One region of the Sinorhizobium arboris LMG 14919 genome, then DNA from elsewhere that is predicted to be linked to it. Evidence: riboswitches for the same ligand, from Rfam matches in the RefSeq annotation. Region 1 holds a riboswitch; the other holds the start of a gene.

The links. A riboswitch is a leader RNA that binds a small molecule or an ion and turns the genes downstream of it on or off. The one in region 1 is predicted to bind glycine.
Positions count from the first base shown of each region.
Region 2: linked by a shared signal. The riboswitch ahead of gcvT (glycine cleavage system aminomethyltransferase GcvT) and the one ahead of SINAR_RS0132765 (D-amino acid dehydrogenase) in region 1 are both predicted to bind glycine.

Region 1 covers NZ_KE386497.1:776,049-790,982, forward strand. Annotated here, with positions in the region: gene SINAR_RS0132730 (N-formylglutamate amidohydrolase) at 1-380, opposite strand, end outside; gene SINAR_RS0132735 (aminotransferase) at 458-1,834, opposite strand; gene SINAR_RS0132745 (glutamine synthetase family protein) at 2,276-3,655, shown strand; gene SINAR_RS0132750 (aldehyde dehydrogenase family protein) at 3,681-5,069, shown strand; gene SINAR_RS0132755 (N,N-dimethylformamidase alpha subunit family protein) at 5,079-5,417, shown strand; gene SINAR_RS0132760 (N,N-dimethylformamidase beta subunit family domain-containing protein) at 5,410-7,629, shown strand; gene SINAR_RS0132765 (D-amino acid dehydrogenase) at 7,677-8,927, opposite strand; glycine riboswitch at 9,059-9,142, opposite strand; gene SINAR_RS0132770 (GntR family transcriptional regulator) at 9,155-10,090, opposite strand; partial or broken gene dnaE2 (error-prone DNA polymerase) at 10,262-10,573, opposite strand; gene SINAR_RS0132780 (DMT family transporter) at 11,183-12,064, shown strand; partial or broken gene SINAR_RS0132785 (non-ribosomal peptide synthetase) at 12,627-14,934, opposite strand, start outside.
Region 2 covers NZ_ATYB01000014.1:1,354,868-1,369,801, forward strand. Annotated here, with positions in the region: gene SINAR_RS0117695 (phytoene/squalene synthase family protein) at 1-554, shown strand, start outside; gene SINAR_RS0117700 (hypothetical protein) at 810-1,265, shown strand; gene trmFO (methylenetetrahydrofolate--tRNA-(uracil(54)-C(5))-methyltransferase (FADH(2)-oxidizing) TrmFO) at 1,303-2,721, opposite strand; gene SINAR_RS1000000135470 (DUF1127 domain-containing protein) at 2,812-2,955, opposite strand; gene SINAR_RS1000000135475 (DUF1127 domain-containing protein) at 3,260-3,403, opposite strand; tRNA gene SINAR_RS0117720 (tRNA-Leu) at 4,576-4,660, shown strand; gene tig (trigger factor) at 4,836-6,311, shown strand; partial or broken gene gcvP (aminomethyl-transferring glycine dehydrogenase) at 6,805-9,670, opposite strand; gene gcvH (glycine cleavage system protein GcvH) at 9,670-10,032, opposite strand; gene gcvT (glycine cleavage system aminomethyltransferase GcvT) at 10,049-11,188, opposite strand; glycine riboswitch at 11,331-11,418, opposite strand; gene SINAR_RS0117745 (hypothetical protein) at 11,573-11,968, shown strand; gene SINAR_RS0117750 (DUF1775 domain-containing protein) at 12,060-13,043, shown strand; gene SINAR_RS0117755 (hypothetical protein) at 13,069-13,428, opposite strand; gene SINAR_RS0117765 (glutathione S-transferase family protein) at 14,784-14,934, shown strand, end outside.

The DNA of each region.
Region 1 (14,934 bases):
GTGTAGCTGTGGATCGAAATGAGCCATGGTGAACGCTGGTTGCGCCCATCAATGATCCGATCAACCGCGGCATGGAACGGCTCGTAGACCTCGGCGCAGCGGGTCGATCGCTCGACATCCGACAAGGCGGCGTTTCCGGGAATCTCCGTCGTCTCGCTCAGCTTGATGATTGATCCCGGATGGTCGGGCTCCCGATTGATATCGAGCACCAATCTCGACACGTTCGCATAAACGAGTGGCGCGTCGAGAAGGTCAGAAAGCTTCTCGGCAACGCCGAGCGCACCGGGATCCCAAGCGATATGTTCTGTGAGTTTCTCCGGCGGAAGTCCCAACCCATCAAGATGGGGCGGGACGTAGTTGGACGCGTGCTCGCAGATCAAAACGATCTGCGAGTTGCCATCCTCATTCCGGACACTGACGGGCGTCCGATCAGCGAGGAATGGTTCGACCCCCATGGTTACGCCACCTCGCCCTTCACCGTGCCGTAAACGACGTCGAGAACTTCCTTGAGCACGGCGAGAAGTTCCTCGATCTGACCGTGTGTGGAGATGAAAGGCGGAGCAAGAACGACCGATGAACCCAATGGACGGATGATAAATCCCCGATCGCGGGCTTCTTTCGAAATCCGCTCGCCGATGCGCAAATCACCGGAGAACGATTGCTTCGTCTTCTTATCAGCAACCGTCTCGAGCGCGCCCATCAGGCCCATTCCCCGCGCTTCTCCGATCATCGGATGATCCGCCAGCGCGCGGAGGCCGGATTGGAACGTCTCGCTCACGGATTTCACATTCTCGAAAACGCCCTCTTCAGTGATGATCCGAATTGCCTCAAGCGAAATCGCACATCCAACCGGATGGCCGCCGGTGGTGAACCCATGCGGAAACTCTTCCCAAACCTCACTTGCTGCTGTCGCCCGCTTGTCGATGTCAGCCGAGAGCATGACGGCGCCCATCGGGAAGTAACCGGCAGACATACTCTTCGAAGCAACGATGATGTCCGGCTGTTGTCCGACTGCCAGCGTCCCCCAGAGGCTGCCGGTGCGGCCAAAGCCGCAGATCACTTCGTCTGCGATCAACGGAATGCCATACCTTTGGAGGACCGGCTGGATCTTCGCAAAGTAGGTCGCCGGCGGAACAATGACGCCACCTGCGCCCATCACTGGCTCGGCGAACATGCCGGCGATCGTCTCGGGGCCTTCCTGAAGGATTCGTGTCTCCAGGTTGGCAGCAAGACGAGCAGCGAATTCATCGTCGCCCTCGCCGGGCAGTGCGAAACGCCAAGCGTGGGGGCAATCGAGTGTGACGATTTCCGGGCCCGGAAGCCCGAAGGCCTTAACGTAGTCCTTGCCGGTCAGCGCCGAGGCCATGACCGTGGCGCCATGATATGCATTCTTGCGAGTCAGAAGTTTGCGGCGCTCAGGCCTGCCTTCGGCAGCCCACATCATCCAGAGCAGCTTGACAATGGATTCGTTGGCTTCCGATCCGGAGTTGGTGAAGAACACGCGGCTCATCGGCGCAGGTGCGAGCTTGAGCATCCGTTCCGCCAGTTCAACGGTCGGCTTCGAGTTGCGGCCGAAGAACGTGTGATAGCCGGGGAACTCCTGATACTGCTTGAGTGCTGCATCGCTAAGGCGCCGCTCGGAGAAGCCGAGCGTCATGTTCCACAGACCGGAATTCCCTTCAAAGTACCGGCGGCCGACAGTGTCAATGATATAGGGACCTTCTCCGTGATCAATGATTACGGGGCCATCCGTTTTTAGCGAAGGAAGATCAGTGAACGTGTGGAAGAAGCTAGTCGCTTCGCGGCGCTCCCAAGACTGGGCTGCAATATTCATGAGGTCTCCTCCGATTAGGGACGACAGATTCTGTTCTTGGCATTAATTGCGTTTTGATGAGGCAAAACACTAAGCGTGATCGAACACCATCTTGCGGATTTTGTCAATTCATGTTCAAAGTGCTTTTTGCGAGACAGGGGCAAACGAGCCGCGTCTCGGCCGGAGGACATCGCAAAATGGCGCTTCTACGGGATGTTTTCCGCATCCGAATCTATTTGCCGGTGTTTTCAAAGGCCGAGAAATCTCGGGAGCTCGGCTAAAGGTGTGCCAGATGCGCGGGTGACGGAGTGTGCGCTTAGCCTGCGTAAGATGCAATTGACGTTTTTTTGGTGGCTGACCCAGCTGTAGGGCCGGCCTGCTTCGGAGGAGAAGAGATTGAACTACGAGTTTTTTCCACGCCGCGACGCGGTTCGTTCGACCGAGATCGACGGCACCTTGGGACTGAGAAGGGAGTCACCCGCGGGTCGGTTGACGCTCGACGAGTTGAGGGATGCGGTTTCCAAGGGGGAAATTGACACCGTCATTGTTGCTATGACCGACATGCAGGGCCGTCTCATCGGCAAACGCCTCACCGCCCGCTTTTTCCTTGAAACGAATGTGTCGCCGCAGCTTTTCTGCGACTATTTCCTTGCTACCGATATGGAGATGACGCTCGTTCCCGGATACGAGTCATCCTCCTGGGCAAAAGGTTACGGTGACTTCGCTTTGGTCCCGGATATCTCGACGTTGCGGGCGATACCATGGTTGCCGAAAACCGCCCTTGTTCTATCGGATGTCACGACATCTGGCGGTGTGCCCTTGAACCATTCTCCGCGCCAGGTCCTTCGGCGACAGCTCGATCGACTGGCAAAGTGCGGTTTTGCCGCGGACATGGCAGCAGAGCTCGAGTTCTATCTCTTCAATCAAACGTTCGAGGAGGCCCGTTCGGGGAAATACGACAATCTGAAGTTCTCAAGCTGGTATCCTGAAGACGGCCACATTTTCCAAACTTCCAAAGACGAGCCCTACATTCGCTCGATCCGCAACCTGATGGAGCTCGCGGATATCCCTATCGAAGGTTCAAAAGCCGAGTGCAGCCCGGGCCAGCAGGAAATCAACCTCCAATACGCCGAGGCTCTGGAAACCTGCGATCGTCTCGTCCTCTACAAGAACGGGTGCAAGGAAATTGCCTATCAGATGGGTAAGTCAGTGAGCTTTATGGCAAAGCTGAGCGAAACCCTTTCCGGTAATTCGTGCCACATCCACCTTTCACTTCGCAATCTGGAAACGGGAGCATCCGGCTTCTTCGATCCATCGCGCGAAGACGGTATGTCCGACGTTTTCAAGCAGTTTCTGGCCGGCGCAATCAAACACGCGCCGGCTGCCACTTACTTTTATGCTCCGAACATCAACTCCTATAAGCGCTTCACCGCTGGGACTTTTGCGCCGACGCGGCTGGCTTGGTCGGTTGACAACCGAACCACCGCCTATCGCGTCCTGGGCCAAGGTAAGTCCTTGCGGTTCGAATGCCGCGTTCCAGGCGCCGATGCCAACCCATACTTGGCATTCGCGGCACTGATCGCCAGCGGCTTGCAGGGAATTGAGGAGGAGTTGGTACTCCAGGATGCGTTCGCTGGCGACGCTTACGAAGCAGACAATGTGCCTCGGATACCTGGCGCGCTGTATCGATCTCTTGATCAACTCGAAGCTTCTTGCGCGTTTGAGAAAGCGCTCGGAGAAGACGTCGTCAGACATTACCTCCATTGCGGCCGTTGGGAACTCGGCGCTTTCGAAGGCGCTGTGACGGACTGGGAAAAGCTCCGGCTGTTCGAGCGTTGCTGATCTGGGAACATAAGAGGTCTATAAAATGGCATCGTTTGAAACGATAACCCCGGTTGACGGTTCCGTATTGCTGGTGCGGGAACGCCCCACGGCTCGGGAGGTGGACGCAGCGCTTTCCAGGGCAGCTAACGGCTTTAGAGCATGGCGTGACTGGTCGCTGGAACGCCGAATTGAGCTTCTCGAACGCGCGGTTGCGGCATTCGTAGGCGATAAGGAAGCCATTGCCGAAGAAATCACGAGGCAAATCGGCCGTCCAATCGCCTACAGCGGCGGCGAGGTGAACGGGTTTGAGGCGCGCGCTCGGACTATGCTGCGGCTGGCTCCAGAAGCACTCTCCCCTCATGTTCCGCCCGCGATCGACGGCTTCGAGCGCGATATTCAGCGCGCTCCGCTCGGGATAGTCGCTGTTCTGGCTCCGTGGAACTATCCGTTTCTTGCCGCCGTCAACGCGGTAATGCCTGCACTTGCAGCCGGAAACGTGGTCGTCTTGAAGCACTCCGACCAGACACCCCTGGCGGCAGAGCGGATGGATCAGGCATTCCGCTACGCCGGCTTGCCCGACGGTGTTTTCCAGTATCTCCACATTGACCATGACCAGGTCGCTGAGATGATCGCTGATCCCCGTGTTGCCTATGTTTGCTTCACCGGATCCGTGACCGGAGGCCATGCCGTTCAGCGTGCTCTCGCGAGATCCTTCACTTCCGCGGGACTCGAGTTAGGCGGCAAAGATCCGGCTTATGTTCGCGAAGACGCCAACATCGATTACGCTATCGCGAACATAGCGGAGGGAATCTTCTTCAACTCGGGGCAAAGCTGCTGCGGCATCGAACGCGTTTACGTGCATGAGCGGCATTTCAATACTGTGGTTGATGGGCTCGTCGCCTACGCGGAGCAGCTGAAGCTCGGCGATCCGAGAGACCACAGCACGACCCTCGGTCCCATGGTGAAAACCTCAGCGGCGAACTCTGTCCGCGACCAAATCAACAAAGCTTTAGCTCAAGGGGCGCGTTCCCTCGTTGATGCGAGGAAATTTGCTGCAGATACTGGCCGCACAGCCTATCTTGCACCGCAGATTATTATCAACTGCGATCATTCGATGTCGATCATGAGCGAAGAAACGTTTGGTCCGGTGGCAGGCGTGATGGCTGTCAGATCCGACCGGGAGGCGGTGCGCCTTATGAACGACAGCCGCTACGGGCTCACCGCATCGATCTGGACTTCGGATCGTGACGCAGCGCGCGCAATTGGTGATCAGCTTGAAACCGGCACTGTGTTCATGAACCGCTGCGATTACCTCGATCCCGAGCTTGCCTGGACCGGCGTAAAGGATTCAGGTCGAGGAGCGACATTGTCGCGGCTGGGCTTCGACTATCTCACACGCCCAAAGTCCTACCATTTCAAGCTGAGCGTTTGAGGTGCCGACATGTCGAGATACTCGCTTCAAGAGGAAGACAAGCAATACATCGACGAGTTTATGAAAAAACCGATCGGCTATCACAGCCCGGGACTCCAGCGCGTGCTGAACGTCATGCGCGGCGGAGATGTCAATGGGAAATACGTCTTAGTCATCCTCGAGCCGTATCGCAGATGGGCGCTCGGTCGGCTTCCTGCTCGCCGTGGCGAGCCAATCTCGCTGGTGGAGGGTGTGGAATATACCTGCCAACTGCAAGCTGAACGCGACGTGTTCATTCGCCGGTGGAGGGATCTGACCGGCGAAGACATCAGCGATGCATTAAACAGGGAGGGTTCCGCAAATGCTTAAGATCACCGCATATTCGAGCAGGATCAGCTACCGACCAGGTGACGAGGTAGATGTCAAGGTGAGCGCCGTCGGCATGAAATCTTTCAGTGCCGCTCTGAAGCGCATCGTTCAGGGCGACATCAACCCGGACGGCCCGGGTTACAGAGAAGACGCTGTACCCTGTGACATTGGTGGGCCATTCACGGCTCGGGAACAGAAGATTCTTACCGGATCATATGGCCGCGTGCAGACATCCGCTGGGTTTGCGGTAGCGGGCAGCGTAACGGTTGCAGCGTTGATCTGGCCGACCCTGCCGGGAGTTGCAAGGCAAGCGATCGTGTCGGTGGGCTCGGAGTCAGGCCTCCGTCTCGGTCTTGATGAGAAAGGTCGCGCAACTTTCGAGGCCGTAAGTGGTGGCCGGCGTGTTGGCCATGCAACCACCACAGCGGCCTGCCGCATGAAGGCATGGTATGCAATTATCGGAACATTCCGTCCCGAGACGAGTGAACTTGAAATCGAGCAGGTCCCGCTGCAGCGTTTTCGAGGTATAGAGGACAGCGGCTGCGCGAAAGCGACGATATCTGAATCCATCGATGTCGATTGGAGCGAAATCCTTTTCGCCGCCGAGCGCGGGTCCGATGGCGCTCCCGCTTCTTTTTATAACGGAAAGATTGAAGCTCCATTTATCTGTAGTGGACAGCCTGGCCCCGACGACGTCACTGACCATTTGAAAGGTGCGAAGAAACTCGAAGCCGTAATCGCTGATTGGGATTTCAGTCACGACATTGCACACGATACCTTCGCCGACTGCGGGCCGCATTCTTTGTGTGGCAAACTTTTCAATCTTCCCCACCGTGCCGTATCCGGTTTCGCATGGGACGGGTCGACCTACAGGTGGGATGAACGGCCTGAGCACTACGGTGCCGTCCACTTCCACGATGATGACCTCTATGACGCGATGTGGGAAAATGACTTCACCTTCCGCCTACCAGAGGGTTTGAAGAGTGGCGTCTATGCCGTTCATCTGACCTCGGATGACGAAGCAAGCGAATATTACGTCGTCTTCGGCGTGAAAGCCGCCAAGAATGCCAAGAAGAGCCCCGTCGTCTTCGTCATGCCGACGGCAAGCTATATCGCTTACGCCAACCATCGCCTTGGCCTCGATGTTTCCGAGACCGAAATCGGTGCTGGTCAGCTCCTGCAAATCGACAAGCACCATTCGTTCTTGCAGGAGAACCCGCAGTACGGCCTGTCTCTGTACGAGGTGCACTCAGACGGTTCCGGCGTTTTCTACTCCTCCCGTCTGCGTCCGGTCGTCGACATCCAGCCAAAGGTGCAAGGCTTTATTGGCGGTCTTGGTTCGAACATCTGGCAGTTCAATGCCGACACACATATCCTTGGTTTTTTCGAAGATCGCGGCCTGGACTACGACGTTCTGACAGACGAAGATCTTGAGGCCGATGGAGTTGAAGCCCTGGCCGACTATCAAGTCCTTGTCACCGGAAGTCACCCCGAGTACACGAGCACCCGCATGCTCGATGCGTACCGAGACTATTCTGAACGTGGCGGCCGGATCATGTATCTGGGCGGGAACGGCTTCTACTGGCGGATCACCTACAACAGCAAATTGCCAGGCGTGATCGAGTGCCGGCGTTCAGAGAGCGGCATTCGCGGTTGGGAACCGGGGACCGGCAACTACTACCATCAGTTCACCGGTGAGCTGGGCGGACTGTGGAGGCGAATTGGTCGCGCGCCACAGCAGGTCTTCGGTGTCGGAATGACCGCCCAGGGTTTTGACCTGTCATCGCCATATGTCAAAACGGATCACGCGAAAGATCCAAGGGCAGCTTTCATTTTCGAAGGTGTGGCTGGCGACGTCATCGGCGATTTCGGTCTGAACGGCGGCGCCGCCGCGGGCAACGAGATCGACAGGGCGGACTTCGCGCTCGGCACACCACCGAATGCCCTCATCGTTGCCTCGTCGCGTGTCCATACGGATATCTACCTGATGACTCCGGAGGATCTCCTAGATCCGACGCCGACTTGGTCTGGCACCCAAAGCGACCTCATTCGGTCCGACATGACATTCTTCGAGACTTCCACAGGTGGGGCGGTCTTCTCGACCGGCTCAATCGCTTGGGCGGCCTCGATGGCCTGGAATAAATATGACAACGAGGTGGCCAGAATCACCGAAAACGTCGTCAGGCGCTTCTCGAACCCAGCAAAGTTCTGAGGGCAAGAAGGCCGGCACGATCGCCGGCCTTCTTGCTTGCGACGGTCTCAATTAGCCTGCAAAGAGCCGGCGACCGCCTCTCCCAACAGTTCGGCCGTCGCGCACGACAAGGTCCATCCCAGGTGCCCGTGACCTGTGTTGTAGAAGACGTGTGGCTGACGACCTTTCCCCACGCGCGGAAGCATGTTCGGCATCATGGGGCGCAGACCGCTCCAAGGGACTACCTGGCTCGTGTTCACCTGCGGGAAATGGTGACGAGTCCAGCGGACAAGAGGTGTGATCCGATCAGCGCGGATATCGTAGTTCACGCCGTTGATTTCCGCCGTGCCTGCCACACGGAAGCGGTCCCTGCCAAGACGGCTTGTGACGATCTTCGCCGCGTCATCGAGCAAGCTGACCCAGGGTGCCCCCTCCTGGCTGCGCTCATCATCCAGATGAATCGTGATGGAGTATCCTTTCACCGGATAAATGTTGACGCGGTCACCAAGCATGCCAGCGAAGTGTCGGCTTGCCACGCCCGCGCAAATGACCAGGCCGTCGAACGCCTGCTCATTCGGCTGACCGCTAGCGATCTCTGCTGTCGCGTTGACAGGTTTCCATTGGACCGCCAGTCCGATTCGCTGCCGTTGAAAGCCTATGACGTTGGCCTCCAGCTGAAAGCTCGCTCCTTTTCGGATGCACGCATCCGCAAGGCCTCGGGTAAATTTATGGATGTCGCCTGTCGCGTCGGACGGGGTGTAGAATCCGCCGTAGAAGTCCCCTGTGAGCGTCGGTTCGATGGTCCGGATTTCAGACGGCGTAACAGATCGGCGATCAAGCCCAGCGGCTTTAAGAAGCGCGTTTACCTCGCTCGCGTGTCGGTAGCTTTTTTCGTCGCGATAGAAATGCAGGATGCCTCGGCGTTCGAAATCGAATTCGATCCCTTCGCGCATCGCGATATCGAACATGTACTGGCGTGCCTGAATTGCAAGTCTCGCGGTATTGACAGTATTGGCCTTGTAGTTGGGGATGGCCGTAACAAACTCAGCCAGCCAAGAGTATTTGGACCAGGATGGTTTTGGATTGATGAGAAGGGGCGCGTCTTTCGTAAGCATCCATTTCACGCCTTTGAGGAGGGTCGACCAGTGGTTCCACACCTCCGCATTGCTCGCCGACAGCTGGCCGCCATTGGCAAATGACGTCTCCATCGCGGGATACGCGTGTCGATCGAAGACCGTGACTTTGTAGCCACGGCTAAGCAGCGAATAGGCCGTCGTAATTCCGGTAACACCGGCACCAATAATTGCGAGGTGGGGCATTTTGTTCTCCAAAGGACAGTTGTACGAGGGTCACGCTGACCCGGCCAATTCCCCATCTGTCCTTGGTACCTGAGAGCTTCCCGCAGGTGCGGTATCCCCTTCGGTGGGCATTGCTGCCACTCTCCAGATTTTCCAGCTATGCGGTCCTTTTGCCTGAGAGATTCTGGGGAATTGCTCCATCGGCGTCGCTTGGCGATCTCTCCCGCACACCCTTTCGGAAACTCTATTTATTGCGTCTTGCGCCCTCCACCGTCCTCGGCCTCATCTGTCTCGGAAAGCCGAACCTTGCCTCCTCGCAGGAGCTCGAGATCATGGTCCATGTGGGCGAACGTTTCGTCGCGGGATATCTGCAAGTGAATATGCATCAACGAGGCAGCCAACTGGCGGTTGCCTTCCAGCAGGGCAGCAATTATTCCTCTGTGCTCAATCATTGACTGGCGCAGACGTTCTATCCGGATGAATCCTATATATTCTGTGACTCGGCGAATGTTGTTTTGGCGCTCGATCGCACTCACCAGCTCTGCTGTCTGGGCGCCTTGCGCTACCACTTTGTGAAATCGAGCATCGAGATCGAACAGCCGCCGGCGATCCATGCGATGGACATTCTCTATTGCATCGGCATGATCTTCATCAAGATCTCGAAACGCCGCAGCGTCTACCTTGTAGCTATCGGCCAGAATGCCTGCTGGCTCGATGATTTGTCGAAACCGGTAGCTGTCTTCCATCGCGCGCGGACTGACATCGGCAAAAATCCAACCGCGACCGGGTGAAGGCTCGACGAGATGATCTCGCGTCAGGCGCCGCAGCGTTGAAGCGAGAACGCCATTGGGAACCGAGTAACGCTGCATCAAGGCGCGTTCACTGAAAACAGTGTTGAGCTCGCCAATCGCCATGTCGCGCATCACGCGTTCGTCGAGCAACTCGTCGGTTTGATTGTCGCCATTGAGCAGCGACGCTGGATCTTTGAGAATGAACCCGCGGCGCGGCTCGAAATCGAGTACACCTTCGGACTGCAGCTTTTGCAAGACCCGGCGAATTGGCGTCCGTGACACACCCAACTGATCGGCAACTTCCGCCTCGTTGATGCGATCACCGCACTGGAGGTCGTCGCTTAGCTGCAAGCGCAACTGTTCCAGGATGCGAGCTTGAAGTGGTGTCTGCATTCTTGATCTCGATGTTGCCTAAATTGCGTTTTACCTACTCAAAACACTTTTGTCCAGCATTATGAGTTCCGTTGGGGGTGCGCGCATTCACCTCTCGCCTCATTACCCTTCTTTGACCGGAATAGAACCCGCGATACCCACGTTGGCTACGCGTAACGAACCTGTAACTCAACCGAAGCCTTCCAGCTGGCAGGATGTCTTCTTGGCGAACTCCGGCGAGTAGCCGTTCCGGACCATCCGCGAGACAAGATTGTACTTGAAGCGTGTCCGTGATTGAAGGTCGCCATGGATTTCGGAGCTGGTCCGCTTCGCCGCCCGTGAACCCCCACAGACAATCGCCACATTCATGGCCGACTCCTGAAACAGTGGCACGCCCAGCGACTCATCGGGGACCGCCTGCAATTCCGGTGTCGGGTACTCGACCTTCGCCTTGCCCTCGCGCCGCCGCAGACAGCGATGCACCATGTCGCCTTGGATCGGGCCGCCTGGTGCTTCAGGCGTTCGGGACGCCATCTCCCCTCAAGGGAAGCAAGTTCGTGGATGCCGTATCGCCACCCGAGCTGCATGGGAGCCGGTAGTGGTAGGCGGGTTCGTTTCGCGCTCGCTGAGCTCGATCGCTATCCGACAATTCTGTCGCCTTTGCCGATTTGGCGACATGAGCCTTGTTCAACCAGCTTGTTTGGATGTTTGATTAAGTAGCTGAAAAGAAGCATGAAGCTCATTCTTTAGCGCCTTCGTCCAATTGGCATGAAATTTGAAATCATCTGTTGAGAAACGGCTGGGCTGCTTGCCGGCAGACACGGCCAAACTCGATCTCGGCCAGCAATCGTTCCCTGGATCTGCGCGACCGAGAAGCATCCACAACCAGCGCGGACCAAAGGGGGAGATTTGGATGTCATTGGCACGGATGAGCAAGCGCGGCGTTGGCCGCTCCAGAGCTGAACCCTTTTGTGGAGCATGGGGCCAGGATCGCCGTTTTGGACATAGATACTGATGCCACCCCGGTCATATCGCCGCCAAGCTCATCAAATGTCTGGCTGCGCGCGGGCCTGAAGGTCACGAGGCAACTCAATCAACCAAGTAAGCTCAACCATGAACAATAAAGCGTCGGGCTATGTTTATGTCCTGTTGGCCGTGACACTTTTCGCTGCCCGGGATGGTTTTTCCAAGTTACTTGGTGAGAAGTATCCACCGGTCATGGTGACAATGCTGCGACTTTGGGCGTTTGCGCTGTTTGTGACGGTTCTTGCAGCATCCTCTCCAGTAGGGCTGCGTGGCGCCTTATTCACTCAACGTCCAATTCTGCAGACATTCCGAGGTTTTCTCCTGGTGAGCCAGATCGTTGTGGTCATCCTCGCCTTCACGACTGCTGGGCTGGCCATGAGTCAGGCGATACTTGGAGCAACACCTCTGGTGGTTACCATACTGTCGGTGCCAATACTCGGCGAAACGGTGGGTCGGCGTCGTGCCATTCCTGTGGTCATTGGCTTGCTTGGCGTTCTAGTGCTTCTAAACCCTGTTAACGCTCATTTCGATATGCGCCTGCTGTTTCCTATAGCTGCTAGTCTTATATATGCCATGTATTCCATCGCCACCCGCGCGGTCAGTCGGGACGACTCCGCCGTGACAAGCGTCTTGTATGCAGGGGTCCCGGGAGCCGTGGCCATAACGTTCGTCGGGCCATTCTACTGGACACCTATACATATGGCCGATTGGCCCGCAATGACCGCGCTGTGTGTTTGCGGGGCGCTTAGCCAATATTTTCTCATCAAGGCGTATGGACTGCTCAGTGCCGTTGAGGTTCAACCTCTCACATACGTCCACCTCGTTTTGAGCGGTGCTGTTGCGACGGTCTTTTTTGGTGAGACTGTGACGTGGAACATGCTAGCCGGCGCGGTGATCGTGGTCGGCGCCGGTCTGTTTACCGTTTGGAGGGAATACTGGCTGGAAGTGCGACGAACGAAGTCGATTTGAAGGATGGCAAATTGTGCGCCTTCAATAACGCAGGTCTGAACCAGGTAACCTCTAAGCTCCATGCCTCCGCTAAGTGCATTCGGCAACAAGAAGGTTGGGCGGCAGTTTGAAATCTTCAGAACTCTATCGGCGCCGACCGGGCCCGATGTTCCGGCCAAGCCTCCATATGACCTTATATGAGACCTGCCCCCGGGTGAAAAATCCCTGGCGCAGCGTCTTTGCATTTGCCTTTAACGGCGTCCCAAGGGGACAGGGCGTCTCGCACACCAGCCATTATAGCCCGCTTTGCTCTCAGCAAGGCGGGTTTCGGAGTCCTGTTGCTGCTTCTGGAACTGGGCGCATTGGTTTCGTTCCGCGTTGCGGCCGGCTGTCAGATGGTTTCGGCGCTGTACGGAGCGCACGGGCGATTGCGGGCACCTTTCTTGTCTCTGTTATCCTCCTGGCCTTGCGCCTACACTGGCGGGCCTCGCGCTTTCCCAGCGAAAGCAAGGAAAGTTCCCGCTGGGAGACGCCGGCTCGACGCGCCGCGATCGCTTGCGATTCCCATCACGGCCAGCTAGCCTCATCGGGCCTGTTTACTTGCAATTGCAGGCGTTGTTGGTGAGCGGTTTAAGGCAGTTGATAGCCATCGGGCCAGAACTCGGCGATTTTCCGGAACACTCATCATCGTCATGTGGCCGCCTGGGATCGGAGTGGCATGAACACGCTCCGCACCTACTATCTGTTCCCAACCCCGCATGGGCGAGCTTGCCTCTTGACCTTTCGCATTCTTTTCAGCTCGTGCACAGCGACTGACGACAGGCTCAGAGGCATAAAACTGATGTATTTCGATTGGCAGGGGTGGAATTTGATACGACTGCACCGCCCGTTGGAACCGTACGATTCTCTCATACATAGAAGCGTCGACTTGGAGTGTCTCATCGTCCACGGCTTCGAGAGCTTCCTGCACCGCTTCTCGTGCCACTTGGGGGGACTGTGCGCCTGATTGATTTACAGGTAGCGTAACATCAATGAAGCCCATGAATGACACGGTTTGATGGAGACTCAGGAGGCGCTCGGCAATTGCATAAGCCAGGATTGCGCCTGAAGAGTAACCAGCAAGGCGATACGGTCCTTGCCGCTGGATTTCTTTGATCGCCAGGATTACCTCCGCGGCTATTTTTTCAAGTGCCGGTGCACCACCTTCATCAAAAAACGGCCATGGCAATGCATAGACGGGACAATCCACGTCCATGTCCATTACCAACTTAGCTACATAGGAACAGTCACCCAAACCCGTAGGAACAAAGAAGAGCGGCGGCTGCAATCCCTTTGCGCGAACGCAGAGCGCCCCCAGCTTGTTGGCCTGTACCTCCAAATCAACCTTTGACGCCACATCCTTTAGAACAGGAGCTTGGAAGATATCGGCGGTGCTAAACTTCAGGCCAAGATGGAGCGCTTGACTGAGCAGCTGCACCACCAGCAGCGAATGGCCGCCGAGTTCGAAGAAGTTGTCGTGACGCCCGACCCGCTCGATGCCGAGCAGCTCTTCCCAGATCGCCGCCAGCAGCGTCTCGACCGCGCCCTGCGGCGCCTCGTAGCCCCGACGCGCATAGGCATCGTCGTCGGGAACCGGCAGCGCCTTGCGATCGAGCTTGCCGTTCGGCGTCAGCGGCAGTGCGTCCAGCCGCACAAAGGCGGCCGGCACCATGTATTCCGGCAGCAGGCCACCGAGATGGGCGCGCAACGCCGCCGCAAGCTCGGCGCCATCGGCCTCGTCCGACCCGTCCGCCGTCTTCGCAACCACATAGGCGACAAGCCGCTTGCCGCCCGTCGCATCCGCGCGCGCCACGACGGCCGCATCGGCGACAAGCGCGTGCTCGCAGAGCCGGGCGGCGATCTCGCCCGGCTCGATGCGGAAGCCGCGGATCTTCACCTGCTCGTCGTTGCGGCCCAGAAACTCGAGATTGCCGTCCGGCAGATAGCGGGCCAGGTCGCCGGTGCGGTACATGCGACCATCCGCCTCGCCGCTGAACGGATCGGCCAGGAACCGCTCGGCCGTCAGCGCCTGGCGGTTGAGGTAGCCGCGCGCTACCCCTGCCCCGCCGATATAAAGCTCGCCCACCGCCCCGAACGGAACGGGTTGACCATGATCGTCGAGCAGGTACGCCCGCGTGTTCGATATCGGACGCCCGATCGGGACAATCGCCGCTTTAAACCCAGCGGGATGAATCCAAGATGTCGCGTCGATTGTTGCCTCGGTAGGCCCATAGAGGTTAACAAGTCCGCGTCCTGCGAGTTGCAGCCATTTATTGGCTAACTCGCTTGTTATGAGCTCTCCGCCACAGAACACGTATCGTAAATTCTCAATTCCTTTTTTCCCAACGTCAGTGGCCTCAAGCAATGCTGAAAGAAGCGACGGAACCACTTGCAAAACCGTCACTCGGCGCCTGCTTAGTAGGCCCAGGATTGTTCGGATATCTAATTGCCCGTCGAGAAAAGGAAGAATTGAATGTGCGCCAATCGAAAAGGCGGTCCATAGCTCCCAACCGGCGGCATCAAAAGAGATGGAGGTTCGCTGCAAGAAAACGTCGTGGGCCGCAAGCTGGAAGTGATTCGCGTGCCAGATCGAATGGTTCACCAGACTTCGATGCTCGACCATGACGCCCTTAGGCGTTCCGGTGGAGCCGGAGGTGTAGATGACATAGGCGAGATGCCGGGAGTTCAGGCCGAGGGAATGCGGGTCGGGATCGTCAGCGGACTGGTCGGCCCAGGCGGGGGTGGCGGTGTCGAGATCGACCACGCTCAGGCTTGCGATGGCCTCGGCGCCCAGCGCCTCGCGGCCGGCGGCATCGCACAGCAGCAGCCGCGGTGCGGCATCGTCGAGCACC
Region 2 (14,934 bases), on a different contig from region 1:
TTCTGCAGGACATGATCGATGCTCGGATTTTCGATCTTTACGACGACCCGATGCAGGACAGGGAGGCACTGGAGGGCTATGCCGGAGAAACCGCATCGGCGCTTATTCAGCTGTCGTCACTCATCCTGGATCCCGACAATGCGGCACAATCCGCATACGCAGCCGGCCATGCCGGGGTCGCCCAGACGATTGCCGGTCTCCTGCTGTTGTTCCCGGTTCACGTCCGGCGTGGCCAGGTCTATTTTCCCGCCGAACTCTTGGGCGCAACGGGGCTCGACGCTGAAAAGCTGCTCGCCGGCACGGATGAGGTCGCGATCGAAAGAGCCGTTCGCGCTTTCTGCGGACTGGGACGCGACCATCTCGCCAAGGCACGTGAAGGCGCGGGTTCGATCTCAGCCCGGAATTTCTCCGCTTTCCTTCCCGTCGCGCTAGCCGAGCCGGTGTTCGATCGGGCGGAGGCTGCCGGAGCGCGAATCCTTCGTCAACCGCTGCAACCGCCGCAATGGCGGCGGCAGTGGCGTATGTGGCGAGCGAGTCGGAGTAGGCGGTTTTAAGGCACCGCGCGTGCAAGAGCGTTTCACGCTTTCCTTCAGGTGTTTTATCTACCGCATTGGCCCGAAAATCGGAATCGATGTTCGAAAAGCACGAAGCGTCGGCTCAATAAGCCAGAGCCTCCTCTGGCGCCCCTTCGGACGCATGGGGCTCTGACGTGGAGCATGAAGTGGCCGCATGGCCGCCACGCTGGCGCAAGTCTCGCGGGATACAACCGACGTCTATCGGATTCCTGTCGCTATCAAGGTACCCACGCTATGCTCTGGTTCCTGCTCCTGGCCGCGATCGCCGCCGTCTGCGCGTTCTACATACGGATGAACGCACGCGCCGAGCGTGATGCCGATAATCCTGATGCCGGGTCGGCAATTGTGGAGTTCGGCCGGGCGTTTCCGGACGAAGCCATTCGCGCGCTGCATTCGACCGTCGACAGAGCGGCAATCTTCCTGCGCCTGCATGACGGCAAGGCGGGATTCATACAGTCGCATGGCACGCATTATGTCTGCCATGTCATTCAGCCCGGCAAGGTGCGGGTCAACACATCGGAGAGTGGGCGTGGGTTGATCGTCCACTTCCCCGATTTCGCCTATCTCGGCAACGCATTCGAGTTTCGAACGGCGGCCGAGGCGGCAGAGGTCTCGCTTTGGCTGCTCGGCAGTTTCAGTCCGAAATCCGAACTGGAAGTGCCGAACGGTGCGGCTGAGAGATCGGACTGAGCCCATTGAGGCCGGAGCGGGCTTTACCCGCCCCCTGTCAGGAGATCTTTTCGAGCCAGCTTGCGCAGTCGCTCAGCGCCCTTGACGCCATTGCCTGCTTCTTCGCCAGCGCCTTTTCCTTGCCGCGAAAGCGTTTGGCACCCTCCGGTTTTGTGAGCGCGCCGGGCTCCAGCGGCGGAAACAGCCCGAAATTGATGTTCATCGGCTGGAACGAGCGCTTGCCCGGTTCGTCATCGGAGACGATGTGGCCGCCGGTGATGTGGTTGAGGAGAGCACCGAAGGCCGTGGACACCGGCGGCAGGACGGGAGACGCGCCTTTGCGTTCCGCCGCGGCGAAGCGGCCGGCCAGGAGGCCGATGCTCGCGCTTTCTACATAGCCCTCGCAGCCGGTTATCTGGCCGGCGAAACGCAGTCCCGGCCGCGACTTAAGGGTCAGCGAATGATCGAGCAGGATCGGCGAGTTGATATAGGTGTTGCGGTGGAGGCCGCCGAGCCTTGCAAACTCGGCGTTCTGGAGCCCCGGGATCATCCGGAAGACTTCCCCCTGTGCGCCATATTTCAGTTTCGTCTGGAATCCGACCATGTTGTAGAGCGTACCGAGCGCGTTGTCCTGGCGAAGCTGCACGACGGCATAGGGCTTTACCGAAGGATTATGGGCGTTGGTGAGGCCCATCGGCTTCATCGGTCCATGACGCAGGGTCTCGCGGCCGCGTTCGGCCATCACTTCGATCGGAAGGCATCCGTCGAAATAGGGTGTGCCTTCCCATTCCTTGAAGCCGGTCTTGTCGCCGGCAATGAGCGCGTCGACGAAGGCGTCATACTGCTCCTGCGTGAGGGGGCAGTTGATATAATCTTTTCCCGTGCCGCCCGGGCCGACCTTGTCGTAACGCGATTGATGCCAGCAGATATCCATGTCGATCGTATCGGTGTGAACGATCGGTGCTATGGCGTCGAAGAAGGCGAGGGCGTCCGCGCCGGTTTCTGCGCGAATAGCCTCGGCGAGATCCGGTGCTGTAAGCGGACCCGTTGCAATGATGGCGAGGTCCCAGTCCCTCGGCGGCAGACCGCGGATCTCTTCCCGCAGAACCGTGATCAGCGGATGGTCTGCGATCGCTGTGCTGACAGCCTGGGCGAATCCTTCGCGATCGACGGCAAGTGCGCCGCCTGCCGGCACCTGGTTCAAATCGGCGCATCGCATGATGAGCGAACCCGCAAGGCGCATCTCCGCGTGCAGCACGCCGACGGCATTGCTGGTCGCATCGTCCGAGCGGAAAGAGTTGGAGCAGACGAGTTCGGCGAGCCTGTCGGTCTTATGCGCATCCGTGCCGCGCACACCGCGCATTTCATGCAGGATGACCGGCACGCCCGCTTCGGCGATCTGCCAGGCGGCTTCCGACCCGGCGAGGCCGCCGCCGATGACGTGGACAGGCGAATAGGAGGATGTCGTTTTGTTCATGCGCGGCTTCCTATCACAGCCATCCTTCGCTTCCAAGAAACGAAAACGGCGCCCAAGGGCGCCGTTCAAGCTAAGCGATACTCGATCCTGTTAGCGGAAGGAGCGGGCCGCGATGTTGCGGATGTCGTAGCGGGTGATGCCGATATCGTTCAGAGCGTGGTTCGAAAGGCTGCCCAGCTCGGCAACGGTGCGGCGGTAATTGATCCAGCTTTTTGCAATGCGAATCGGGTTCATGATCGTTTCCTCAAGAAGATCGCTCGCGACAGTGATTGTCTGCGTCGTTGAGGTTCTTATACGCGTGTCTAATTGGAAGATGGAGTGCAAAGTAGATGCATCTGCTATGCATTTGTGCAGTGCATCGATCATTTCATTAGCACGCGTCCAGTGCGGCACGAAAATGCGGCATCGATCGCGATTCGGTTAATTGCATCTGAGGGATTGCTGCACGAGATCAGAACGACCCGGCAGAAATAAAAAACGCCCACCGGCAAAACCGGAAGGCGTTTGAAAAGCCATGATCTGGCGGAAGTTCTTATGCTTACTTGATTGCCTGACGGGCAACGTAGGGGATGTCTGCGCGGCCGATCCCGAGATCGGTCAGTTCACGATCGCTCATGCGGCCGAGTTCGTTGCAGGTCTGACGATACTTGCGCCAGTTGTTGAAAGAACGTGCGAGGTTCATGATCCTATTCCTTTCTAGGTCGTTCGCCAGCGCTCTATCTCTCTTGCTGGCCATCATCTTATGAGCCGGAATATAATCGATTTGAGCCCGGATTACAGAGATAATGCTGCATCGCACCCATGCATAACTTGCAAAGCTTTTCGAGGGCATTAACCTCGGCCTAACCTTTTCATGCTGGCCGGCCCTCCGGGCGTGTTTCTGAACTCCGCGGGCAAGCCTCGTGCGTCTTTGGCATGCGCGGCGCTGTCGTGCCGTTTCGCGAGCTCACTGCAATGGAAGGAGGGCGCAAAAAACAACGCCCGCTGGGGGAGGAGGTCCAGCGGGCGTTGCTTGTTCTGATTGGCAACCGGGAGGAGGAGTGTCGCCAATCCGTATCGGGTGCGCTGGGAGGAGGAGTGCGCTGCCCGATCGATGATTGGAATATAGGCGGCACCCCCGGATTTTGCTAGGGGGCTGCAAGGAATGGCACCCATGCGAGTATTGCATGGCTCGGCGGCTGCAAATCCGAAAATGCCCAAATATTGGCCATATGTGCCGTTTTGCAAAGTGCGGTGCGGGATTTGAGAGGAGCACAACGCCCGCCGGGGGAGGACCGGCGGGCATTATGAAGGTGATTGGCAACCGGGAGGAGGAGTGTTGCCAATCCTATCGAAGCGGCGATGGGAGGAGGAGTGCGCTGCTTCGAATTCCGGCGAGCTTCAGCTCGGATCTTTGCGGCATTTCCCGCTGCGGGCGATCATTCCCGCCGGCGTCTGTTCGGTTCAGCACCGCGGCGCCCTGTTGATCCTTGATATAGTGACCTTAAATCGATTTGTGCAGTGCAATGTCCACATGGAAGATATGCGGATTGCGCAACGCGTATGGCCGTCCGCCGTTCCGCCTGCGCATGGCGCCGGATCCAATGCTGTTATTCGGCTATTCGGCGCGACGCCGGACGCCGCATCACGTTTCTGCCAGTATCCTTCGCCATAGGAGCCGAGGCCTGCCATTCGCAGCACAGGCTGCGAGCGGCTAACGGGCGCGAGCATTTTCCCTTTGATCCGATGAAAACGAGTGCTATAGAGACGCCGCGCTCGGGAAGCCCTGAACCTTTCGCACGGCCCAAGAATATCCGCGGCATTCCGCTGATGAGATCTTGCAGGAATGCGATTGGACGGTGCGATCGTCTGAACGCGGGTATGGTGAAATTGGTAGACACGCCAGATTTAGGTTCTGGTGCCGCAAGGCGTGGGAGTTCAAGTCTCTCTACCCGCACCAGGACGATATAGCGGTCACGCGTCGATATTCGGCGTTGAAGAGGGCCGGCAAAGCGCCATTTTGCTTGCAAAGCGGTCGGAATTGCGTAAAGCCACTCCCGGCAAATGGATCGGCTCACGTGCTCGCCTAGCCTTTCAAGGGAAGAGCACTGTCAACGTGAAGTGAAGGTTTGAACATGCAGGTTATCGAAACGCTCGCTCAAGGGCTGAAGCGCGAACTCAAAGTCGTTATTCCGGCCGACGAAATGGAAGCTCGGATGAACGAGCGTCTGGTCGAGGTGAAGGATCGGGTTCGCATCAATGGCTTCCGCCCCGGCAAGGTGCCGGTCGCGCATCTGAAGAAGGTTTACGGCAAGTCGATCATGGCCGACCTCGTCAACGAGATCGTTCGTGAAAAGCCGACGGAAATCCTCACGAGCCGCGGCGAGAAGTCGGCGACCCAGCCGGAAATCGCGATGACCGAGGACGAGGCTGAAGCCGACAAGATCCTGAAGGCCGAAGCCGACTTCGAATTCACCGTCGCCTACGAAATCATCCCGCCGATCGAACTCAAGGACGCGAGCGGGATCAAGGTCACCCGCGAAGTCGTCGACGTCAGCGATGACGAGGTCAACGAGCAGATCCAGCGTATCGCCGAAAGCGCCCGCACCTATGAAACGAAGAAGGGCAAGGCTGCCAATGGCGACCGCGTCACGATCGACTATCTCGGCAAGGTCGATGGCGAGGCCTTTGACGGCGGCAAGGACGAAGATGCGGAGCTGGTGCTCGGCTCCAACCGCTTCATCCCGGGCTTCGAGGAGCAGCTTGTCGGTGTAAAGGCCGGCGATGAAAAGACGATTACGGTGACGTTCCCGGCCGACTATCCGGCAGCCAACCTCGCCGGCAAGGAAGCAACCTTCGACATCACTGTGAAGGATGTCGCTGCCGCTGCCCCGATCGAGATCAATGACGAGCTGGCAACGAAGCTCGGCCTGGAATCCGTCGACAAGCTGAAGGAAGTCGTGCGCGGTCAGATCGAGAGCCAGTTCGGCTCGATCACTCGTCAGAAGGTCAAGCGTCAGCTTCTCGATCAGCTCGACGAACTCTATCAGTTCGATACGCCCGAGCGCCTGGTCGACGCCGAATTCGACAACATCTGGCGCCAGATCAACACCGACCTGGAGCAGGCCGGCAAGACCTTCGCCGATGAAGACACGACGGAAGAGGAAGCGCGCGCCGAATATCGCAAGCTCGCCGAGCGTCGCGTCCGCCTCGGTCTGGTTCTCTCGGAAATCGGTGAGAAAGCCGGCGTCCAGGTCAGCGACGACGAGATGCAGAGCTCGCTGTTCCAGCAGTTGCGTCAGTTCCCCGGCCAGGAAAAGGAAATTATCGAATACTTCCGGAACACGCCCGGTGCCGCCGCTTCGCTGCGCGCACCGCTCTTCGAAGAGAAGGTCGTCGACCACCTGCTCACCGAAGTTTCGGTAACCGACAAGAAGGTTTCGAAGGAAGAGCTGACGGCTGACGACGAAGCCGACGAAAAGCCGGCCAAGAAGACGGCCTCCAAGAAGAAGGCAGCCGCCAAGGCCGAAGCCGGCGAAGGCGAAGAAGCCGCGACGCCGAAGAAGAAGGCCCCGGCCAAGAAGAAGGCTGCGGACGAGAGCGCCGAGTAATCGCGTCTTTCAAAGACATGAAGAGGCCGCCTCCGGGCGGCTTTTTCATTGTGCGCCCGCCATGGGCGCGCATTCCTGCGGGGGGAAGTCCGCCACGAGCCGGTCATGGCGAGCGAAGCGCAACTGCGTCAGGGCGAGCGAGCGTGGGAGGAAGCGTGGAGCGTAAGCCGCGTGCGACGAACAAGAACCGGATATGAGGCGGTGCCCCCTGGGCGGCGGCGAACCGCCCGGTGCGGACCGGCATGCCGGATGGGTTGGCATTGGCGCGGTCATAACGACCGCCCCCTATGCCGATTCTCCTGCAGTTCATTGTTTCGCTGAAACAATGAAACGCTTCAAGACTTTGAAATTACGCCCTTCAGGACGAAAAATCGTTACACACGCTTTCTGGAAGTCCTCTCGACCCAACAGAAAGCCCGGTGTGGTCGGGCTCTTTGTTTTTTCAAGGCATGGCGGGCGCGACACATGAACCGCGCCCGGTCGGCTCACATGATCACTCCGCCGCTTCCGCGTAGCCCTCGATCGGTGGGCAGGTGCATACGAGATTTCGGTCGCCATAGACATTGTCGACGCGGTTGACCGGCGACCAATATTTGTCCACGCGGAAGGCGCCCGGCGGGAAGCAGGCCTGCTCGCGCGAATAGGGCCGGTCCCAGTCGCCGACGAGATCCTCGACTGTGTGCGGGGCGTTCTTCAGCGGATTGTTGACCTTATCCATCCGGCCCTCTTCGATGGCGCGGGCCTCTTCGCGGATCGCCAGCATGGCGTCGCAGAAGCGGTCGAGCTCGGCCTTGGTTTCCGATTCCGTCGGTTCGATCATCAGTGTGCCGGCGACCGGCCAGCTCATCGTCGGGGCATGGAAGCCGCAATCGATCAGGCGCTTGGCGACGTCGTCGACGGTGACGCCGGCACTTTCGGCCAGCGGACGGGTATCGATGATGCATTCATGCGCGACCCGGCCCTTCGCCGACTTGTAGAGCACGTCATAGGCACCCTTCAGCCGGGCTGCGATGTAGTTGGCGTTGAGGATCGCAACCTTGGTCGCCTGGGTCAGACCTTCGCCGCCCATCATCAGGCAATAGCTCCAGGAGATCGGCAGGATCGACGCCGAACCGAACGGTGCGGCGGAAACGGCGCCTTCGTGCCCGTCCGTTTGCGGATGTCCTGGAAGGAAGGGGGCGAGATGTGCCTTGACGCCGATCGGCCCCATGCCGGGGCCGCCGCCCCCATGCGGGATGCAGAAGGTCTTGTGCAGGTTCAAATGGCTGACATCCGAACCGATGTCGCCGGGGCGGGCAAGGCCAACCATCGCATTCATGTTGGCGCCGTCCAAATAGACCTGGCCGCCATGCTTGTGGACGATCTCGCAGACCTCGCGCACATTCTCCTCGAAGACGCCGTGGGTCGAGGGATAGGTGATCATGCAGCAGGAGAGGGTTTGCGCATATTGCTCGGCCTTGGCGCGGAAATCGTCCATATCGATCTCGCCGGCGTCGCTCACTTTCACGACGACCACCTTCATGCCGGCCATCTGCGCCGAGGCCGGGTTCGTGCCGTGTGCCGAGGTCGGTATCAGGCAGACGTCGCGATGTTCGTTGCCATTGGCGATATGATAGGCACGGATGGCGAGCAGGCCTGCATACTCGCCTTGAGCACCCGAATTGGGCTGCATCGAAATCGCGTCGTAGCCGGTGATCGCGCACAGCTTCTGCGACAGGTCTTCGATCAGATGGTGATAGCCGAGTGCCTGATCGGCCGGCACGAAGGGATGGATTTCGGAGAATTCAGGCCAGGTGATCGGCAGCATCTCCGCGGTCGCGTTGAGCTTCATCGTACAGGAGCCGAGCGGAATCATTGCGCGGTCGAGCGCAAGATCGCGGTCGGCGAGGCGACGCATGTAACGCGTCATCTCGCTTTCCGCCCGGTTCATGTGAAAGATCGGATGGGTGAGATAATCGCTTGTGCGCAGCAGTTCCTGCGGCAAGCGGTAGTCCGGCGCGAATTCCTCGACCTTGAAATCGCCGCCGAAGGCACGCCAGACGGCCTCCAGGGTGATCGGCCGCGAGCGTTCATCGAGACTGATTCCGATCCTGGTCGCTCCGATCTTGCGAAGGTTTACACTCTCGGCGACGGCGGCCTTGAGGATGATGCCCTGCAGCTTGCCGACTTCCACGGTGATCGTGTCGAAAAAGACGTCCGGCTGGACGGTATAGCCGAGCTTTTCGAGCCCCATCGCAAGGCGGACCGTCTTCTGGTGCACGCTCTGGGCGATCGCCTTGATGCCTTCGGGACCGTGGAAGACGGCATACATGGAGGCCATAACGGCAAGCAGCACCTGTGCGGTGCAGATGTTCGATGTCGCCTTCTCGCGCCGGATATGCTGCTCGCGGGTCTGCAGCGACAGCCGATAGGCGCGGTTGCCGCGCGCATCGACCGACACGCCCACGAGGCGGCCGGGCATGGAGCGCTTGTAGGCATCCTTGACTGCCATATAGGCGGCGTGCGGCCCCGCCGTAGCCGACCGGAACGCCAAAGCGCTGGCTCGAGCCGACCGCTATGTCGGCCCCCATTTCGCCCGGAGACTTCAGAAGCGCCAGCGCCAGCGGATCGGCGGCGACCGCAGCGATTGCGCCCTGTTCATGGAGTTTGGCGATCAGACCCGAGAAGTCGCGAACATGACCATAAGTGCCAGGATACTGGAAAATCGCGCCGAAAACGGCGGCGGCGTCCAGATCCTCGAAGGGATCGCCGATGACGACCTGCCAGCCGAGCGGCTCCGCCCGGGTCTTGAGCAGCGCAATCGTTTGCGGATGGCAGTTTTCATCGACGAAAAAGGCCCTTGCCTTGGATTTTGCGACGCGCTCCGCAATGGCCATTGCTTCGGCTGCCGCCGTCGCCTCGTCGAGCAGCGAGGCGTTCGCGACGTCCAGGCCGGTCAAATCGCAAACCATGGTCTGGTAATTGAGCAGGGCCTCCAGCCGCCCTTGGCTGATTTCCGGCTGATAGGGCGTATAGGCGGTGTACCAGGCCGGATTCTCGAGGATATTGCGCTGAATGACCGGCGGGGTGATGGTCCCGTAGTAGCCCTGACCGATCAGAGACACGAGCTTCCGGTTGCGGTTCGCCGTTTCGCGCAGCTTGTCGAGTGCCTCGCGCTCCGTCATCGGCTCGCCCCAGGCAAGCGGCGTCGCCTGGCGTATGGAGGGCGGCACGGTGTCGTCGATGAGCGCATCGAGGCTCGGATAGCCGACGACCTCCAGCATATCGTCCATTTCGGCCGGCGAGGGGCCGATGTGACGACGATTGGCGAAGTCGTAAGGCTTGTAGTCGGTAAAGGTGAAATCCTTGGGCATGCTCATCAGGCGACGAACTCCTTATAGGCCGCTTCGTCCAGGAGCGCATTGGCGGCATCCGGATCGGAGAGCTTCAGCTTGAAGAACCAGGCCGCGCCCTGGGGATCGCTGTTGACGAGCGACGGATCGTCGACGATCGCCTGGTTGATCTCGACGATTTCGCCATCAAGCGGACAATAGACGTCCGACGCCGCCTTGACGGACTCGACGGTCGCGGCCGAGTCGCCCTTGGAGAAGGTGGCACCCGCCTCCGGCAGCTCCACGAAGACAAGATCGCCAAGCTGGCCGGCGGCATGCTCGGTGATACCGACGGTCGCAACGTCGCCGTCGATCTTGAGCCACTCGTGTTCCTCGGTGAATTTCAGCATACGCAGGTTCTCCTGATCAGCGTTTGTAGGTTTGTTTGATGAAGGGCAGGGCAGCGACGGCGACCGGCAGATACTTGCCACGCACCTCCGCAAACAATCTTGTGCCGCTTTCGGCGTGCTCGGCGTCGACATAGCCCATGGCGACCGGTCCATCGACGCTCGGGCCGAAGCCGCCGGAGGTGACGGTCCCTGCCGGCGTCTTACCCTCCGCGTCGGCAAAAAGCGGGGCACCTCCGCGGACGGGCGCCCGGCCTTCGGGCCTCAGGCCGACACGGCGCCTGGAAACTCCGTCGCTGAATTCGGCGAGGATCCGGTCGGCGCCTGGAAAGCCACCGGCGCGCTCGCCTTGGGGGCGGCGACTTTTCTGGATCGCCCATTCGAGACCCGCCTCGATCGGGCTCGTGCTCGTGTCGATGTCGCTGCCGTAGAGACAAAGGCCCGCTTCCAGGCGGAGCGAGTCGCGTGCGCCGAGCCCGATCGGCAGGACATCCGGATGCTCGAGGAGCCGTTGTGTCACATCCACAGCGGCGTCCGCGGGAATGGATATCTCGAAGCCATCCTCGCCGGTGTAACCGGAGCGGGAGATGATGCAGCTCACGTCGTGGAGGTCGGCCTCAGCGACATCCATGAAGCGCATCGACGCGACGTCTGCCCAAAGCTCGCAGAGAACCGCTCCGGCCCGGGGCCCCTGCAGGGCGATCAGGGCGCGATCGGTCAGCATGGTCACGTCGCAGGCGCTGCCGAGGCCGTCCTCGATATGCGCGAGATCGGCTTCCTTGCAGGCCGCGTTGACAACCAGGAAGAGATGATCGCCGCGATTGACGATCATCAGGTCGTCGAGAATGCCGCCTGCGGCATTCGTGAAGAAGCCATAGCGCTGCCGGCCTTCTGCGAGGCCGAGTACATCCACCGGCACGAGCTTTTCGAGCGCAAGCGCCGCGTCCTCGATCTTTCCGGATTTCGGCCGCACGACAATCTGCCCCATGTGGGACACGTCGAACAGACCAGCCGCTGCCCGGGTGTGCAGGTGCTCCTTCAATACGCCTTCCGGATATTGGACCGGCATGTCGTAACCGGCGAAAGGAACCATGCGGGCACCGAGCGAAAGATGCAGCGCATGCAACGGCGTGTGTTTCAAGGTGGAAACGTCTTCCAAGTCCGGCCTCCAGGTCTGGCGCGTCTTCGCGCCGGCTCACAATACCGGCGTCATGCGCCGACAAATTCGAGCCCCCTCTGTCCCTTTGCCTGAGATTGTTATCCCTTCGGCGAGCGCGAACGCTTCTCTCCAGAGTCCTACCGGCACCTTGCTGGTCCTTTGGCCTGAGAGTTTCCGGGGCGGTTGCTCCTTCGGCACCGGATCGAACCGGTTTCTCCCAACGAGGTTGAATCCAGATAACGGCGAAGGCCGGATTTTGGCAAGGGCATATGTCGCGACCGAACATATTTTTGTCGTCCTGGCTTCATCCTCATCGATCCTGCGGCAAATCGGCCTTTGCAATTTCGTTGGGTAGCGGATAGGGAAGACCGACGAGAGGTGGCAATGACAGGGCGTGAGCGGAAATGGGGAATTGCGATGCGGCTGCTCGCAGCCTTCGCGCTCGTATTTCTGTCCTTTGCCCATAAGCCGGTTCTTGCGAAAAGGACCGGTCCGGCGATTGCCGCCGAATATCTCCTTCCCGACGGCACCTTTGCCGACATCTGCTTCGGCACGGGCGGCGTCGATCGCGACGGCGGCCACGGCAGTTCCTCGTCCTTTGCTCCCGTTTGCGAAGCCTGCCGACTCGCTGCCTGCGTGTTCCTGCCGACGGCGCCGGATGAGAGCGTGCCGGCCGAAACCGGCAGCTGGGCTGCCGGAACGCCGATAGCCGTCGCCGAGGCGGTGCTGCTTCCTTTGCGTCTGCTGCCGCCGTCGCGCGGCCCGCCGGTTCAGCCGTAAATCTCACCGAATCCAATCCTGAATCCATCCGCCGCCAAGCGGCATTGACCATGAACGCCATACCGCTGGCGCATGGTCCGGAGATTACGACATGAACAGAACAAGACTTTCTTTGCTTACTGCAGGGCTTACACTCGCTGCGGCCGGTCTCGCCCATGCGCATGCGTCATTTGAAAAGGACACCGCTCCGGCCGGGACGACCTTCAACGCCACCCTGCAGGTTCCTCACGGCTGCGACGGCAAGGCGACGACCGAAGTGCGGTTGCGGTTGCCGGAGGGTTTCGTTTTTGCCAAACCCCAGCCGAAGCCCGGTTGGGAGCTGGAGATCATCGAGGGCGACTACCGGAGAACCTATGACAATCATGGCACCAAGGTCTCCGCGGGCCCCGTCGAAATCCGGTGGAAAGGCGGTAACCTTCCCGACGAACATTACGACACCTTCGTCGTGCGCGGAAAGCTCGCGGGCTTCGAAAAGAGGACCGTGCTCGCCTTTCCGGCGACGCAGCTTTGCGGCGCGGACGGCAAGGTGGTCTGGGATCAGTTGCCGGCGGAGGGCGAGGACGCCCATTCCCTCGATCGTCCGGCGCCGACGCTCACAGTCACCGTGGCGGCAGGGGGCGATGAAAATGAGGGCCATGACGGCCATGGTCAGCTTGCGGCCCAAGCACTCAAGATAGGCGATCTCGATATCTCGGGCGGAACCGTAAAGGCGATGCTGCCCGGCGCGAAGATCGGCGGCGGCGGCTTCGTCGTCACGAACAACGGCCGCGCCGACGACCGCCTGCTTGCCGTCGAGAGCCCAGCTGCCGGCCGTGTCGAGCTCCATGAAATGACGATGGAGAACGACGTCATGAAAATGCGCAAGCTTGATGACGGCATCGCGGTTCCGGCCGGCAAGACGGTCGAACTGAAGAACGGCGGCCTGCATCTCATGTTCATGGAGGTGAAGAAGCCCTTTGCAGAGGGCGCCACCGTGCCGGTCACACTGACCTTCGAGAAGGCCGGGACGGTCGACTATCTCCTGCCGGTCGGCACCGCGGCAGGCGGCGCTCACTCCGGGCACAGCCATCAATAGCAGCCGGACGGCGATCCTCGACCGTTCAAGTGCCCTGAATGAACCGGTCGAGCATTTCTGTGATCTCGCTCTGCCCTAGGTCCTCGCCGGCAGGTTCCTGCCGGCGATCCTCTCCGCCGTCCTCTCCGTTCGCGTTTTCAAGATAGCGGCGCAGCGTTTCGGCTTGCGTCTGCTGCGGCAGGCGGCGCTCTGCACCGATTATCATAAGGTGCAGCGGCAGCGCGCTTCTTATCTTTGGAGCCGGCGGCGCCCGATCCTGTCGACCGGCGGAAAGAAGGGTGATCGCCTCGTCGACGGTTCCGTCGCCACGCATGCGCGTGGACGGCTTCAAAAGCTCCGCCGCATAGGCCGCCGTCGTCGCGGAGATGGTAACGACCTGGGTCATCCTTCAGTCCTCGGGCACGATAATCCTGTCCTATGGCAGACTTCGCTTTCGACGGGGTGAAATCGGACGGTCGAATTTTAAGAAATTCGTAACGCTAGGGTGCTGCGGCGCTGGGCCTAGCGCAATTTTGTGTACCGTCGGTTGAACGGCATGTACAATCGCAGCCGCAATGGAGAACGGGCGCAACTGATGCGTCGGCAAAAACCTGGTTCATAAAAGTCATATTGAAGAAGTTCACTCACGAAAGGACGTAAGTCTATGCGCGCGATCGTATTGTTGTTAGCGATCTTTGCTCTCAACGCGTGCTCGCAAACGGGGAGGCCAAGCGCCGAACGGTACTATGCGGGGGAGGGGCAATATTATAGCGGTGTCGTGCCCCCGACGCCTTTCTGACGCATGTCGCCCAAGCCCTTAGCGGTTTGAAGAACGACACGCATAAGTCCGAGCCTCTGAAGTGCGGCGCACGAACCGTATCGTCGCGGCGCGCTGCAGGCGCTGTGTCTTATCGAGAGACATCCGAGCACCGCATCCTGTGCGGTCGCCGATGACGCGTCGTCTGAACGCAAACCTCGGCAGACCATTGAGCAACGTGTGATGTCCAGCACTCTACGCTCAAGCCACGGCGAAGGCTCGCAGAAGTAGCAGATCGCGATGTTGGGAATTGATCCGGCGCGAAGGGCAGAATATCAATGGCCGTCAAACTGTTAGGAAAGGTACGGGGACCTTATGCGCAAGATCGTGTTGTTGCTCGCACTCGCAACGCTGGCGGCGTGCTCGCACACCGGGGACCGGGTGGTCGGCGGTGACGGAGATTACTATCAAGGTCTCGTGCCACCGAGGTGATCGTCGCACCCGTGCGGCCGTCCGTTGCGCGCCGGGGCGGGCCCCACAGCAAAATCGGAGGCGCCGCGAATGCGGGGCCTCCGTCGTAGGGAACCGGATCTCCCGCAGCTTGAAGAACATCGGCGGCTACGGTTTCCGCGAACTTCGTTAGCCAGGGCCCTATGCTTAATAGCCTACGCGCAGGCCCCCAGGGCTCGCGGCGCTGAAATTGGGAACGGGATTCGGTCCATACCATTGAGCGTAGGTCGTGTTGTTTCCGCCGGTGCTTGTGCACCCCGACAGGAGGGCAAGCACCAATAGCGCGGTCAGATATTTGAGGGGCATGAATTCTCCGATTCTGCTTCGTCAGACGCGTATAAATTGCGGTATCCTGGTCCGCCAGTCCATCGCTTTCACATTGATTCTTTTGCTTTCTCCTTTCTGGTGGCAATCGGCTGCCGCGTCCGCACATTGATGACTTGAAGTGCTGGCTACATCACCAGGGCGAAATCTTCAGCAACCGGGAGATCGCAATGACGGAAAAACCGCGTCTATTCGGAGCGGATTACAGCGTTTACGTACGGATCGTGCGGCTGGTTCTCGTCGAAAAGGGAATTGATTACGAGCTCGTCCCTGTCGACATATTCAGGGGCGACGGCCCGCCAGCGGACTACCTGGAGCGAC